Regions from separate parts of the Shewanella sp. SM23 genome, predicted to be linked through region 2. Evidence: predicted binding sites of a transcription regulator. Region 2 holds the regulator's gene; the other holds the start of a gene.

Region 1 (7,408 bases), on a different contig from region 2:
AGTAGGGGAAGCGGCCACTTTTTTCGCATCTTGATAACGTTCACCTTCGGCAATGAAGGACACAAAATCGTTAAAGCTATGCTCGAAATCACTATAAACTCGGAAGTCAGCTTTTTGCTGAACAGCAACACCGTGCTCAAATTCTAGGGTACTGACGTTAGCCTTATCGCCTAACCAACGACGATCAGCTTTAATGTTGAATAGGTTATGACTCGGCGCACCGTTATTGCCGCGGACAATTTTTTGTCCCCAGCCAGTTTCCAGTGCCGATTGCGCCAATAATACTTCTGGTTGGGTACCTAATGTTTTTGCGGCTTTTTCAGCATGTGGATATAAGGTCGCTAAAAATTCTTCTCGACTACCGAACCTGACAATTTTTTGGGTTTCCCTAAATGCTGCCGTCGGCAAAACTTGGCCGCTAATCACAGGTTCTACCACTGAAAGTGATTGTTCACTCCAGCTCGGCTTAGGCGTATCGATAGCCAGTGAACGATTAGGCGCATCAATGTCCATTGATGAATTTGCATCTTCAGCTCTATCCGGTTCAAATACAGGCCGAGCGATAGCAGCCGGCACACCATGATTTACAACTGTGGGTTCAACCACAGGAGCGGCTGAACTCTGCATAGGCACATTAAGCGCTTTATCGTCGTGGAGCATTTTCATGCCACCATCGTCACGCAATACCGATGCAGGCGTGAAATGACTTGTTTCGGGAGAGAGTTGCTGCACCATCATATCGGCAAGGCCCAATACACCTTTGTCAGATAAATCGACCGATAACTGCTGATCGCGCATCTGCTCGTAAAACTGAGTGTATTGGCTATTGAGTGGACTATCAGACTGAAAAACCGCATTGGCATCGCGCATACTTTTCATCAGCATTTGCACGAAAATACCTTCAAATTGTTGGGCGACCTTTTTCAAGGCGCCCTTCTCATCTTTCTGAGCCTGGGCGCGGAGTGAATCTAGCCCGCCCAGGTCAAGAAAATGTGATGAACTTGAAAGCTTTTCCATGATTTTCCCGACAGAAATTAGATGATGATAAGTTCACCATGCAAAGCTCCTGCCACTTTCAATGCTTCAAGTATTGCTAACACATCTGAAGGGGCTGCACCTACTAAGTTAACCGCTCTAACCAGCTCATCCAGCGTAGTGCCTGGATTAAACATAAACATACGGCGGTCACTTTCTGTCGCTGTAATCGTACTATTACTCGTGACGGTTGTTTGACCATTTGCCAACGCGTTAGGCTGCGAAACCTGTGTCGCCTCCGCAATAGTGACAGTCATGCCGCCATGGGTAATCGCCGCAGGGAGTAAGCGTACGTTTTGCCCAACCACTATGGTTCCAGTACGTGAATTAACGATCACTTTGGCAGATTCCTCTGCGGGAACAACATCAAGGTTTTCAAGTGTTGCTAAAAAGGAGACCCGTTGTGATACATCACGTGGAGCCGTTACCTGAACAGACGTCGCATCTAAAGGACGCGCCATATCAGGACCTAATAGATCATTGATCGCATCGGCCATGCGCTGCGCAGTAGAGAAATCCGAACGACGTAGGTTAAACGTCAAATAATCGCCAGTTGAAAATGGGGTTGCCACACTACGCTCAACAATCGCGCCATTGGGTATACGACCTACAGTTGGCGTATTTTGAATCACCTTTGAACCATCTAAACCATCGGCACTAAAACCACTCACCACTAAACTACCTTGGGCTATGGCATACACATTACCGTCTACCCCTTTCAAAAAGGTCTGTAATAAGGTGCCACCGCGTAAGCTTTTGGCTTCACCTAAGCTAGATACCGTCACGTCAAGATCTTGACCAGGTTTGATAAAGGCGGGCATATCCGCGTGTACGGCTACCACTGCAACGTTTTTAATTTTCGGTTTGACGTTGTCAGGAAGATTAATCCCAAAGTTTTTGAGCATAGTCATAAAGGTCTGCTCGGTATAACTGGTTTTTTCCCCCGTTCCCGGCAAACCGACCACTAAGCCATAACCAATCAACTGGTTACTACGCACTCCTTGCACATTGGCAATATCTTTAATTCGTTCAGCCTGACTAGGTAGAGAAAACACTAGCATGGCAACGGCTAACACCAGTTTATATTTCATGATACGACTCCTTAGAAGGGCCACCAGTCGCTCATAAAGAACTGGCTTAACCAGCCCACTTTTTGAGCATCTGCGAAAGTGCCTGTGCCACTGTATTGGATACGGGCATTAGCCATTCGCGTTGAATCGACAGTGTTATCGGGTTTAATGTCCTGCGAGCGAACGAGACCAGTGACACGAATAAACTCATCACCATTATTGATTGAAATCCATTTTTCACCACGGATCACTAAACTGCCGTTGTTCAACACTTGCATCACGTTTGCCGAGATGCTGCCATCTAGACTATTGCTCTGATCCGCATCCGATTCACGCTTAGTGTTCATACTATCTTTGTAACGCAAATCAATTGGCACTCCGCCAATGGACACATTACTACCACCTGCAAAGATGGGATCTAAGCTCATATCTGAGCCTTTTTTGATCTGATTGCCTGCACTCTTCTTAGCTTGAGTCGATTCCTTCAATACGATAGTGATAATGTCGCCAACTTTGTGGGCGCGTATATCCGAATACAAACTAGATGCTTGACTGTCTTGATAAATAGAGCCAGTTGCGGCAATTTTGGTCGGCGGCGCCTCTGGGTATACCGGCGCGTAAAAGGGATCATCCGCAAGGGGTTTCTTTTGCGTCGAGCTACAGGCTGCAAGCAATAACGCGACGGCCAACACAAGATATCTAGCCATGATGTTTGCCTCTATAAATTCTGAGTCACATAAGACAGCATCTGATCTACCGCTGAAATCACTTTGGAGTTCATCTCGTAAATACGCTGACTTTCGATAAGGTTAACCAGTTCCTCGGTCACGTTAACATTAGAGGTTTCTAAGGCGCCTTGACGAATCGCTCCCATGCCATCTAACGAAGCGGTACCTTGAATTGGCGTGCCGCTCGCACCGGTTTCCGTATATAAGTTTTGTCCCATAGGATCTAGACCCGATGGATTAATAAAATCCGTCATAGTCAACTGACCCACGACTTGGTTCTCAGCGGTACCCGGCGTTTTTACTGAAACTTCACCCTCTGCTGAAACGGTAATACTGGTCGCATTATCAGGAATAGTGATCGCGGGTTGTAGCAAATAGCCAGAACCTGGCGTCACAATCTGACCCGTATCGTCTAAGGTAAACTGACCATTTCGAGTATAAGCAGTGGTTCCATCAGGGAGCTGGATTTCAAAAAATCCAGGACCTTCAATCATGAGATCCAGTGAGTTATCCGTCGTCAGCATGTTACCCTGAGTAAACATTTTTTGAGTGGCGACGACTTTCGTACCCGCACCGATGTTTAATCCGTTGGGTAACTTAGTGTTAGAAGCACTAACACCACCCGCTTGGTTAACTGTTTGATAGAGTAAATCTTCAAATACTGCGCGGCTTTTTTTGTAGCCCACAGTGCTAGCGTTCGCTACGTTGTTTGAAATCACTGAAATATCAGTTTGCTGTGCGTCTAAGCCAGTTTTACTAATCCATAACGCCGGATGCATAATCTATCTCCTAACTAATACGCATTAATGAAGATGAAGCGCGATCATTCTCTTCCGCGGTTTTCATCATCTTGACTTGCAATTCAAACTGCCGCTGAAGATCAATTAAAGACACCATTTCATCAACAGGGTTAACATTACTGCCCTCTACGGCGCCACTTTCAACTGCGACGAAAGGGTCAGCTGGTGCAGGTTCACCTGACATTTGTCGAAATAATCCATCTTCACCACGCATCATCTGCGCATTGCCGGGATTGACTAACTTCAATCTCGCCACTTCTTCTATTACTTCAGCAGTCGCCCCTTGAGGGCGAACAGACACTATGCCATCCTGTGAAATTGACACTTTATCAATAGGTAATGGCAGCACTATCGGGCCAGCGTCCCCCATCACGGGATTGCCTCTGTCGTTATACAACATGCCCGTCGCATCGAAACTGAGACTACCGGAACGGGTATAAGCTTCACTGCCATCTTTCGCCTGAACGGCAAACCAGCCATCACCTTTAATGGCAACATCGAGATCCCGTCCAGTGGTTTTAATCGGACCAGAGCGAAAATTAGCTGACGGAGATTCTGTCATCGCAAACACCCTTGAAGGCAACCCTTCACCGAAGGCTTGCATCGATCTGGCCTGCGCCATATCTGATTTAAAACCATCGGTATTAGCATTGGCTAAGTTGTTCGCACGGAGTGCCAGCTCATTCATATTTTGCTTAGCGCCACTCATGGCGACATAAAGGAATTTGTCCACAGACTGCTCCGTCAAATTTTCTACATGACGATATCAAAGCAAGCATCGTGCCAATAAAAATTGATTTTAATTTACTGATAAAATTGAAGAATAAAGAAATGAAGTGAGTTGACGGCAGGATAAAGGCTAAGTGTTGCCACTGGCGGCAACACTTAGTTAAATAAAGTAATGATTAGCGGATTTGTAATACGGTTTGTTGCAGCGTGTTATTCACTTCAAGGGTACGGGAGTTCGCTTGGAAGTTACGCTGCGCCGAAATTAAATCGACCAGTTCAGTCGTTAAATCAATGTTAGATTGCTCTAACGCCGATGAACTGATGCTACCAAAAGTTCCACTATTTGCCTCACCCGCTAACGCTGGACCAGAGTTCAAACTAGCCTTCCACGACGTATTACCCACTTGCGTTAAACCTTGTTCGTTAGCAAAACGAACTAAAGCAACCCGTGCTAAAGGCACGGTTGAACCATTAGAATAACTCGCGGTCACTAAACCATCTTCACCGATTTCAACGTTAGTTAAGCGACCTACAGTTGTACCATCTTGCGTCAACTCAGTTGCACCAAAAGGAGCCGCATATTGCGTTGGGGCATTAAACTTCACAGTCAAATCTTGAGTACCATCGGCACCAGCCCCTAAAACACCCGCACCACTGACGCCCAAAGCCTCAGTCTTGACTATAGCAGGATCACTACCAGTGTAGACACCAACAGAATTAAACTTGAGGACAGAGCCTTTCCAACCACCAGCAGTTTGAGCCGTGCCCGTTGCATCAGGTGTACCATCTCCTGTGGTATCTGTTTGATAAGTACCAGCAGGACCAGCTAGATCGACTTGTTTTCCATCAACAGCATAGTAAGCCACCCAATTGTTCTCACCATTGTACGAACCATCTTTGGGCTTAACAAAATAAGTGGTCATAATATGTGGCTCACCGAGTGAGTCATAAATTGTCATTGATGTAACGTTATTGTAGGTTTTTGCATCTAAAGGATCGAATGCCGCGGGGTCGAGTGCACTTTCCTTAGCATTTAAGTTCATTTGTAAAGTAACATTCTCAGTCTTTACAGGGCTACCTGCAGTGTCTGGTATTTGTACCGGCTTAGCCGTCGTTAAACTCACTGATGTTGAGTTCCCATCTTTATCCACTGGGAAAGTTTGCAAATAATTACCAGCAGAATCAACCATGTAATTATTTTTATCGACCTTAAATGCTCCAGCACGGGTAAACGAGTGGTCTAATGTACCCAGTTCAGAGGCAGTAACAAAAAAGCCACCACCTTTAATCGCCATATCAAGGGAGTTATTCGTCAACTGTAAGCTACCTTGATGGAATTGCTGTGCCACTTGACTCGTAGCAACACCACCACCGACAGCAGTTTTAGCATTTGAAAAAATAGAATTAGCGTAAACATCCGCAAATTCAGCACGGGACTCTTTAAAGCCAATGGTGTTCGCATTAGCAATGTTATTCGCCGTAGTGTTTAAATCTTTCTGCGCGGCAGAAATGCCACTCAATGCAATGTTAAACGACATAATTCACCTCTACACTTGACTCAATTCATTTATGAGCAACTTACGCTCAATTCGGATACTGCAAAAATTCTTTTATGCAAACTTAGGTTTCAGACACAGCTAACACATCGGTTAACTTGATGCCCATACCGCCTCTCAAGTTAAGAATCGCGCCAGTACTGGCCGTACCGAGAGAAACGCTGGTCACATGAGCATAGGTCGAGACTGGCAATTCTTGGGATTTCCCATCCACTAAACCACTCGCCTTGATCGTATAGTTACCTGTGGTTACAGGGTTTCCATCTTTATCGAGGCCATCCCAGTTAACATCGACATTGCCCCCCTTACTGCCATCAACTTTAAAGGTGGTCACAACTTGGCCTTTCTCATCCTCAACACGTACAGTAACTTCAGGAATTTTAGCTGGCGTGCTAATCACACCTTTTATTGTTGGGCTTTCAGCTGAAATGTTACCTGTATCAGTTGGGATCAACACCTTGCGACCAACAAGTCCTGATGCCTGTAATGCTTGGCTTGATGTCATAACACCGTTTAAATTAACGATTTCCTTATTCAACTTAGTAATACCATCAACCGTCGAGAATGATGCCATCTGCGCAATCATTTGGTCGTTGTCGACGGGCTTAAAGGGATCTTGCATCGATAACTGTTGGCTTAATAACGAGAAAAAGTCATCTTGAGTTAACTGCTGGCTTTTTGCTTCCGGTACTATTGACTCTTTTGGCAAACGTATGCCATCAAGAAACGGATTACCCGTTGAGCTGGTTGATGAATTCGTCGTAACGGCATTTGGCTGACTCTTATTTTGAGCCGTCTGCGCCGACGCTTGGTTAATTTGATTAATGAGGCTCACAGCTTACCTCCTAAGTAACACATGTTATTTACCCATCCCAAGTGTTTGTTGCAGCATAGACTTAGCTGCTTCAGCGACTTGAACATTCATTTGATATGAGCGCGAAGCAGAAATCATATCTGCCATTTCTTCCATGACATTAACATTCGGTTTATAAATAAAGCCGTCCGCATCCGCCATTGGATGATCGGGCGAGTATTCTTTCAGTAGTGGTTTATCACTTTCTACAATGCCTTTTACAGCTACACCTTGAGAGGCTTGTTGCTGACTTTGGGCCTTAGCCATTTCGGCTTCAAAAATGGGATGACGAGAACGATAGGTCTTATCTACACTACTCGAGACGGAATCCGCGTTGGCTATGTTGCTCGCGGTGGTGTTTAGCCTGACCGATTGAGCAGACATTCCCGAGCCAGCAACATCAAATATGCTAAATAAACTCATGATTAATCCCCTCTCAACGCTTTCTTCATGCCACTAAACTTACTGTCTAAAAAACCTAGCGACATTTGATATTCAAGTGCATTTTGCATGAATGCCGATTGTTCCTGTTGGATATCAACAGTATTACCATCACCGGTATCGGGTTGATTTGGCACACGGAACTTAACAAATTGCCCAGTCAACTCCGCAAGCCCAAAATGCTTATCTGGCTCTT
Region 2 (7,408 bases):
TGTAAAGTTATCGACATTGAAAAGTCAGCCCTAGACAATCTTTATCAATATGTTGATTCGGCTGAATTTGCAGAAGCTTGCGAGTTGATCCTCAACTGCACAGGCAAAGTGATTGTCATGGGAATGGGCAAATCGGGCCATATCGGCAATAAGATTTCTGCCACCCTCGCCAGCACAGGAACGCCCGCATTTTTTGTGCATCCGGGTGAAGCCAGCCACGGCGATCTGGGTGTATTGGCCGATAACGATGTGATTTTAGCGATTTCAAATTCTGGTGAGTCGAGCGAAATCCTCACCTTAATGCCGGTCATCCAACGTATGGGCGTGCCCGTTATCGCGGTAACGGGTAAACCCGAATCGAATATGGCGCGATTATCTAAAGTGCATTTATGTATTGAAGTCCCAGAAGAGGCTTGCCCACTTGGACTAGCACCCACCTCAAGTACCACAGCAACCTTAGTGATGGGCGATGCCATCGCCATTGCGCTGCTGCAAGCGAAAGGCTTTACCCGTGATGATTTTGCTATGTCCCATCCCGGCGGTGCATTAGGACGTAAGTTGCTGTTAAAAGTCTGCGATGTGATGCACAGCGGTGATGACTTACCGCTCGTCAACCACGATATTTGCATCACAGAAGCCCTGTACGAAATCTCCAAGAAAGGCTTAGGCATGACGGCGATTATTGATGATCAGCGCAAACTGGTTGGTATCTTCACTGATGGTGATTTACGCCGCGTTATTGATGCCGAAGTGAATTTACGCACGACGCCCATTGCCGATGTGATGACCCGTAACTGCGTCACGATCACGGATAATGTATTGGCCGCCCAAGCACTGCAAGTGATGGACTCAAAAAATATCAACGGATTAATTGTTATCGATAAAGATCGCCATCCTATTGGCGCTCTTAACATGCTCGATATGGTAAAAGCAGGAGTCATTTAATGCCACAGCAAGGATTTTACGGCCCAATCAGTGATGATGTGTGGCAACGCGCGCAAAAGATTAAACTGTTAATCTGTGACGTCGATGGGGTGTTTTCCGACGGCCGTATTTACTTGAGCAATAGCGGCGAAGAGCTCAAAGCCTTCCATACCCGTGACGGTTATGGCGTGCGCTCACTCCTCACCAGCGGTTTCAACCTCGCCGTGATCACAGGACGTCAATCCAAAATCGTTGAAAACCGTATGACAGCCCTTGGTGTTACCCATATTTACCAAGGCGTAGACAATAAGTTCGAGCCCTATGAAGCATTGCTCGCACTTTATGGTGTCACCCCAGAAGAAGTGGCTTATATCGGTGATGATATTGTCGATCTCCCCGTGATGAATGTCGTCGGTTTAGCGGTCAGTGTTGCTGACGGCCACCCCTATGTACGCCAACACGCCCATTTTGTGACTACGCTCAATGGTGGCCACGGTGCACTGCGTGAACTCACAGATCTGTTACTCCTAAGTCAAAATAAATTCACTTCGGCCCATGGAATGAGTATATGAGTCGTGTGACACTCGCGATTATCGCTTTTTTTGGAACCGCACTAGCGCTTTACTGGCAAGTGCAGAACAAACACAGCGGTGATTCCGATAACAGAGTAAAAGATCAAAATACCCCAGATTTCATCGTTGAAGATCTGCGCAGTGTTGAGTTCAATGAGCAAGGACTAGTGAATAGCCGTGTGACGGCGAAACACATGGAACATTATGATTCAACGAATCAAACTTTCTTTACTCAACCTGTTTATCTTGTTTATCCAGACCAAGGTAAAGCACAATGGCAGCTCAGGGCAGATCAGGGCAAGCTAAACAAGGAAACTGGCAAGGTTGTATTAGAAAATAATGTTATTATCGATGCCATTAGCCCAGAAGAACCGATTCAGACCTTGTCCACCAGTTATCTGGAACTCGATCTCAACACTATGATAATGACCTCTGACCGTACCATTTACGTCACAGGGAAAGATTTTAATATTCAAGGCCAAGGCCTTTATGCCGACCTCAACGCGCAAGAAGTGCAATTGACCAGTCAGGTAGTAGGAACATATGAAGCAAAATAACGTATTACTTGCCAGCCTAATGCTAATTATGAGCATGAGTGCTTTCGCGAAAGTCGGCGACTTAAAGCAAGAAGTCAAAATTAAAGCTGTGAGCCAAACTGCGGATATCAAAAACAACCAGATCATCTTCTTTGGTCCAGTGGAAGTTACCCAAGGCTCAATAAAAATCCAAGCAAATGAACTGCGTGCATTTTCCGCTGAAGGTGAAAATAGCAAAACTTTGGTCGCCACAGGCAACCCTGCTACGTATAGCCAAATATTAGACGATGGCCGTCCTGCATCGGCGAGCGCGAAAGAAATTCGTTACGATATGGCGAGCCGCACCTTAACACTGAAAGGTATGGCGTCATTAGATCAAGCAGGTAGCCAAGTTACAGGCAATTTAATCCGCTATAACATGATTCAACAGAAATTGATGGCCGAGAGTACTGGCAGTGGTGACGATCGCGTGATCACTATTATTCAGCCTGAAAACTATCAAGATGATGCTAAATCAGACGCTCCGGCGGATAAACCTGTAAAAAAGCAGGACTCTAAATGACCCAAATCACCTTAAGAGCACAAAATCTGGCGAAAAGTTACAAGAGTCGCCAAGTGGTTAAAGACGTCAGTCTGACGGTAAAAACCGGTCAAGTCGTTGGCCTACTCGGTCCAAACGGTGCAGGTAAAACCACGACATTTTACATGGTTGTCGGGCTAGTGAAGAGCGATAAGGGACATATCTTTATCGACGATGATGATTTAACCGCAGATCCTATGCATCTGCGTGCCCGCAAAGGCATAGGTTACTTACCGCAAGAAGCCAGTATCTTTCGTAAGCTAACTGTTCATGACAACATCATGGCCGTACTGCAAACTCGTAAAGAACTTAAAAACGAAGAACGAGAAGAAGAACTAGAACATCTGCTCGAAGAGTTTCATATCACCCACATCCGTGACAGCCAAGGCATGTCATTGTCGGGTGGCGAACGTCGCCGCGTCGAAATTGCGCGGGCTTTAGCCGCTAATCCTAAGTTCATTTTGCTCGATGAACCGTTTGCCGGCGTCGATCCTATTTCGGTTATCGACATCAAGAAGATTATCGAACAACTCAAAAGTCGCGGCCTTGGCGTACTGATCACAGACCATAATGTCCGCGAGACATTAGATGTATGTGAACATGCTTATATTGTGAGTCACGGAAACCTTATTGCCGAAGGAACTCCAGCAGAGATCTTAGACAATCAGCAAGTTAGGGCTGTGTACTTAGGTGAACAATTCAGGCTATAGTTAATCGAGCGAAGCCAATGGAGGCAATTTATACCGCCATTGGGCTTCACTCAAGATAATAATAAGCGACCTCATCCAACAATAATAACGTAGGGATCAGCGGTAACATGAAAGCGTCACTCCAGCTCAAACTGGGTCAACAGTTAACCATGACGCCACAATTACAACAGGCCATACGTCTGTTGCAACTGTCGTCATTAGAACTGCAGCAAGAGATCCAGCAAGCATTAGATTCTAATCCCCTTCTCGAGCTGGAAGAGGATCAATTCGACGCCACTAAAACCCCTGTAAACCAAACGCTATCCGATACGGATTTCAGTGAATCTAGCACTCTGCCACCAGAAAAAGACAGCTCCACCATAGACACGGCAGAGTCGCTAACCAAAGAATCCATGCCCGATGAGCTCCCCATGGACACCACATGGGATGAAGTGTTTACCGCCTCCCCAAACTCAGGCCCCGGCGGCAGTCGTGAAGACGATATGCCCTTCCAAGGCGAGACCAGTGAAGGTTTGTACGAACACTTAGAATGGCAAAAAAACCTCACGCCGTTTTCTGAAACCGATTTAGCCATTGCCACCGCCATTATTGATGCCATCGACGATCAAGGCTATCTCACCCAAAGTACTGACGAAATCCTCGAAGCCATGGGCAATTCGGAGGTCGAGCTTGACGAAGTCGAAGCCGTACTCAAGCGCATTCAGCATTTTGATCCCATAGGCGTTGCCGCCCGCGATTTAAGTGAATGCCTGCTAATCCAACTGTCGCATTTCGCCGCTGATACTCCCAACCTAGAAAACGCCCGTATGCTGATCAAAGATCATTTAGATCTGATCGCCGCCCGTGATTTTAGGTTATTGATGCGTAAGACTAAATTAAAAGAAGATGAATTAAGGGATGGTATAGCACTTATCCAAACTCTCAATCCTCGCCCAGGTTTGTTGATCACGCCCAATAATGACGAATACGTTATCCCAGATGTGTCTGTGTCGAAGAAAAATGGCCGCTGGGTCGTTGAGCTTAATCCTGACTGCATGCCAAAAATCAATGTAAATCAACATTATGCTTCTATGGCACGCAGTACCAAAAACCAAGCCGATAGCCAATTTATTCGCGGCCATCTGCAAGAGGCTAAATGGTTTATTAAGAGCTTAGAAAGCCGTAACGACACTTTGCTTAAAGTTGCTAATTGCATAGTGCAATATCAGCAAGGTTTCTTTGAGTACGGTGAAGAAGCCATGAAACCTATGGTGCTTAACGATATTGCCGAAGCGGTAGAAATGCATGAGTCCACCATCTCACGGGTCACAACTCAAAAATACATGCATACCCCTAAGGGACTTTTTGAACTAAAATACTTCTTCTCTAGCCACGTCGGTACTGACGATGGTGGTGAGTGCTCATCCACAGCAATCAGAGCCTTTATAAAGAAACTGGTGGCAGCGGAAAACCAGAAAAAACCATTAAGCGATAGTAAGATGGCTCAACTTCTGGCAGAACAAGGGATCAACGTAGCCCGCAGAACCATTGCGAAGTACCGAGAGGCTATGCTTATTCCACCTTCTAATCAGCGTAAAAGTTTATAACCTACAGTGGATATCGGAGGACGTTTCTATGCAAATAAACCTAAGTGGGCACCATATCGAAATTACCGAATCGTTACGTGCATATGTAGAAGAAAAGTTTTCAAAACTTGAACGCCATTTCGAACAGATCAATAATGTGCACGTTGTGCTCAATGTTGAGAAAATGCAACAGATTGCCGAAGCGAGAATAAACCTCATAGGTGGTGAAGTTTTTGCTACTTCAGAGCATGCTGACATGTATGCCGCTATAGACGCCCTGATTGACAAGCTTGACCGTCAGGTTATTAAACACAAAGAGAAGTTAACAAAACACTAATAATGGAACTTTGTACCATACTGCGGCCGGAGTGCACTACCTGCGCCACTCCGGGCAGCAAGAAAAAGGTACTGGAACTCATCAGCGACTTAGTCGCTGCCCAGTACCCGACCCTCTCATCTCAAGAGATATTCGAAAGCCTAGTGGCGCGCGAAAAGATGGGGAGCACAGGTATAGGTAACGGCATCGCCATTCCACATGGTCGACTAGCCGATATAGATCAGCCCATTGCCATACTAATTAAGTGTGAAGAGCCGATAGCATTTGATGCTATCGATAAGCAACCTGTTGATATTTTATTTGCACTACTGGTGCCTGCAGACCAATGTCAGCAGCACTTAAGTACCTTGTCTTGCATGGCCGAAAAGCTGAGCGACAAGCAAATATTAAAGCAATTACGCAAGACGCATGATGAAACGGAACTCTATCAGGTAATCACTGGATGAAACTGGTCATAGTGTCGGGCCGCTCAGGCTCAGGCAAATCTGTCGCCCTTAGGGTACTCGAAGATCTCGGCTATTATTGTGTCGATAACCTTCCCTTGCCATTGATTGGCAGTTTGCTTGAGCAACTCAAAGGCAGTAACGATCTCGTCGCCATCAGTGTCGACGTGCGTAACATGCCTGAGCAGGATAAGGTCTTAGTGAAACAACTCGCTAGCCTACCTCCAGATACTGAGTTAACGAGCTTCTTCCTTAACTCCAGCGATAAAATTCTGCTTAAGCGTTACAGCGAAACCCGCCGTTTACATCCTTTGTCGAAGAGCCGAGTCTCTTTGCAAGAAGCGATAAAGCTGGAGGGGAAACTGCTCGAGCCTATGTCAAAACTGGTCGATCACTACATAGATACGTCGAATCTGAATATCTATGATTTAAGCGACCAAGTCAGACAAATTCTCCTTGGTAGTGTCGATAAAGAACTCGTGATCAACTTCGAGTCCTTTGGCTTTAAGCACGGAATGCCCACCGAAGCCGACTTTATGTTCGATGTGCGCTTCCTGCCCAATCCCCACTGGGAGTTGGCGCTGCGGCCATTGACTGGCTTAGATGAACCCGTAGCTGAGTTCTTAAATCGTCAACCACTGGTTAATAAGTTCATCTGGCAAATCGAAAATTTACTGGAGACTTGGCTGCCGCATCTCGAGCGTAACAATCGCAGTTATTTAACGGTAGCTATTGGCTGCACAGGTGGACAGCACAGATCGGTTTACGTCGCAGAGCAATTGGCAAAACGCTTTAGTAACGGTAAACATAAAGTTTATGCCCGTCATCGAGAGCTCAACAATGCCAAAGCTTGAACGTCAGATAACCATCTGTAATAAGCTCGGTTTACATGCCCGTGCCGCCACTAAGTTGGTGGTACTGGCTTCCGAGTTTGATGCGACCATCACCTTAATCCAAGGCGATAAACAAGCATCGGCCGCCAGTGTACTTGGCTTACTGATGCTTGAAACTGGTATGGGTAAAACCATTAAGCTGATCGCCGAAGGCCCAGATGCAGAGCCGGCTCTCGATGCCATTTGTGCCTTAATCGACGCTAAGTTTGACGAAGCCTGTTAGTTTCACTTCACACTAAGCACTTCATCGTTAGTTTCACTTCATGTCTAGTTTAAAAAACTTGCCATTCAGAAAACATTTGTCGCTCGACGATACAAGCTACTGGCGATTACACTAGCGGTCATTACGCTGGCACTGGCCTTAACCTTACCTTAGCCGCCTTAATCTGTGTCATCGACTGACGCTTAGTCACCGCTAAATCCTAGCCCAACACTAAGATCTCAAACCAATTTGCCGCACAATGGAGGACAAATGCCCGTAGATAATGCAGAAAACGATCACACCGGACATAGTCTCGACCAGTTAAACCAAGCGCTTAGCAGCGGCATGTTTGTACACGTGCGTAATATGCTGCAAAAAATGGCCGCCTCAGATATCGCGCTGATCTTAGAATCATCACCGCCAAGTGCCAGACAAGTATTGTGGCAGCTCATCGATCAGGAACAAATAGGCGACATACTCGATGAGTTGAGTGAAGAACTCAAAGACCCACTTATCCGCAGCATGAGCCCTGAGCGAGTCGCGAAAGCGACAGCAAGCATGGACACCGACGATCTCGCCTATATTCTGCGAAGTCTACCCGACGCAGTTTACAAACAAGTGCTGCAGTCGATGACGGAACAAAATC

What was found. Region 2 encodes sigma-54, which starts transcription at its own class of promoters, with help from an activator protein. Its sites were predicted from a motif close to GTTGGCACGNNNNTNGNNT; they were not measured.
Region 1: the regulator sigma-54 is predicted to act here: its motif matches at 4,403-4,421, upstream of flgF (flagellar basal-body rod protein FlgF).

The regions. Positions count from the first base shown of each region.
Region 1 is NZ_JAKKRM010000003.1:337,083-344,490, forward strand. Features, by position in the region: gene flgJ (flagellar assembly peptidoglycan hydrolase FlgJ) at 1-1,017, opposite strand, end outside; gene L5L98_RS06250 (flagellar basal body P-ring protein FlgI) at 1,035-2,126, opposite strand; gene flgH (flagellar basal body L-ring protein FlgH) at 2,138-2,812, opposite strand; gene flgG (flagellar basal-body rod protein FlgG) at 2,824-3,612, opposite strand; gene flgF (flagellar basal-body rod protein FlgF) at 3,623-4,366, opposite strand; gene flgE (flagellar hook protein FlgE) at 4,539-5,900, opposite strand; gene flgD (flagellar hook assembly protein FlgD) at 5,983-6,753, opposite strand; gene flgC (flagellar basal body rod protein FlgC) at 6,778-7,194, opposite strand; gene flgB (flagellar basal body rod protein FlgB) at 7,197-7,408, opposite strand, start outside.
Region 2 is NZ_JAKKRM010000019.1:78,437-85,844, forward strand. Features, by position in the region: gene L5L98_RS18875 (KpsF/GutQ family sugar-phosphate isomerase) at 1-945, shown strand, start outside; gene kdsC (3-deoxy-manno-octulosonate-8-phosphatase KdsC) at 945-1,496, shown strand; gene lptC (LPS export ABC transporter periplasmic protein LptC) at 1,493-2,053, shown strand; gene lptA (lipopolysaccharide transport periplasmic protein LptA) at 2,040-2,594, shown strand; gene lptB (LPS export ABC transporter ATP-binding protein) at 2,591-3,322, shown strand; gene L5L98_RS18900 (RNA polymerase factor sigma-54) at 3,430-4,908, shown strand; gene hpf (ribosome hibernation promoting factor) at 4,937-5,224, shown strand; gene ptsN (PTS IIA-like nitrogen regulatory protein PtsN) at 5,227-5,670, shown strand; gene rapZ (RNase adapter RapZ) at 5,667-6,521, shown strand; gene L5L98_RS18920 (HPr family phosphocarrier protein) at 6,508-6,783, shown strand; gene mgtE (magnesium transporter) at 7,033-7,408, shown strand, end outside.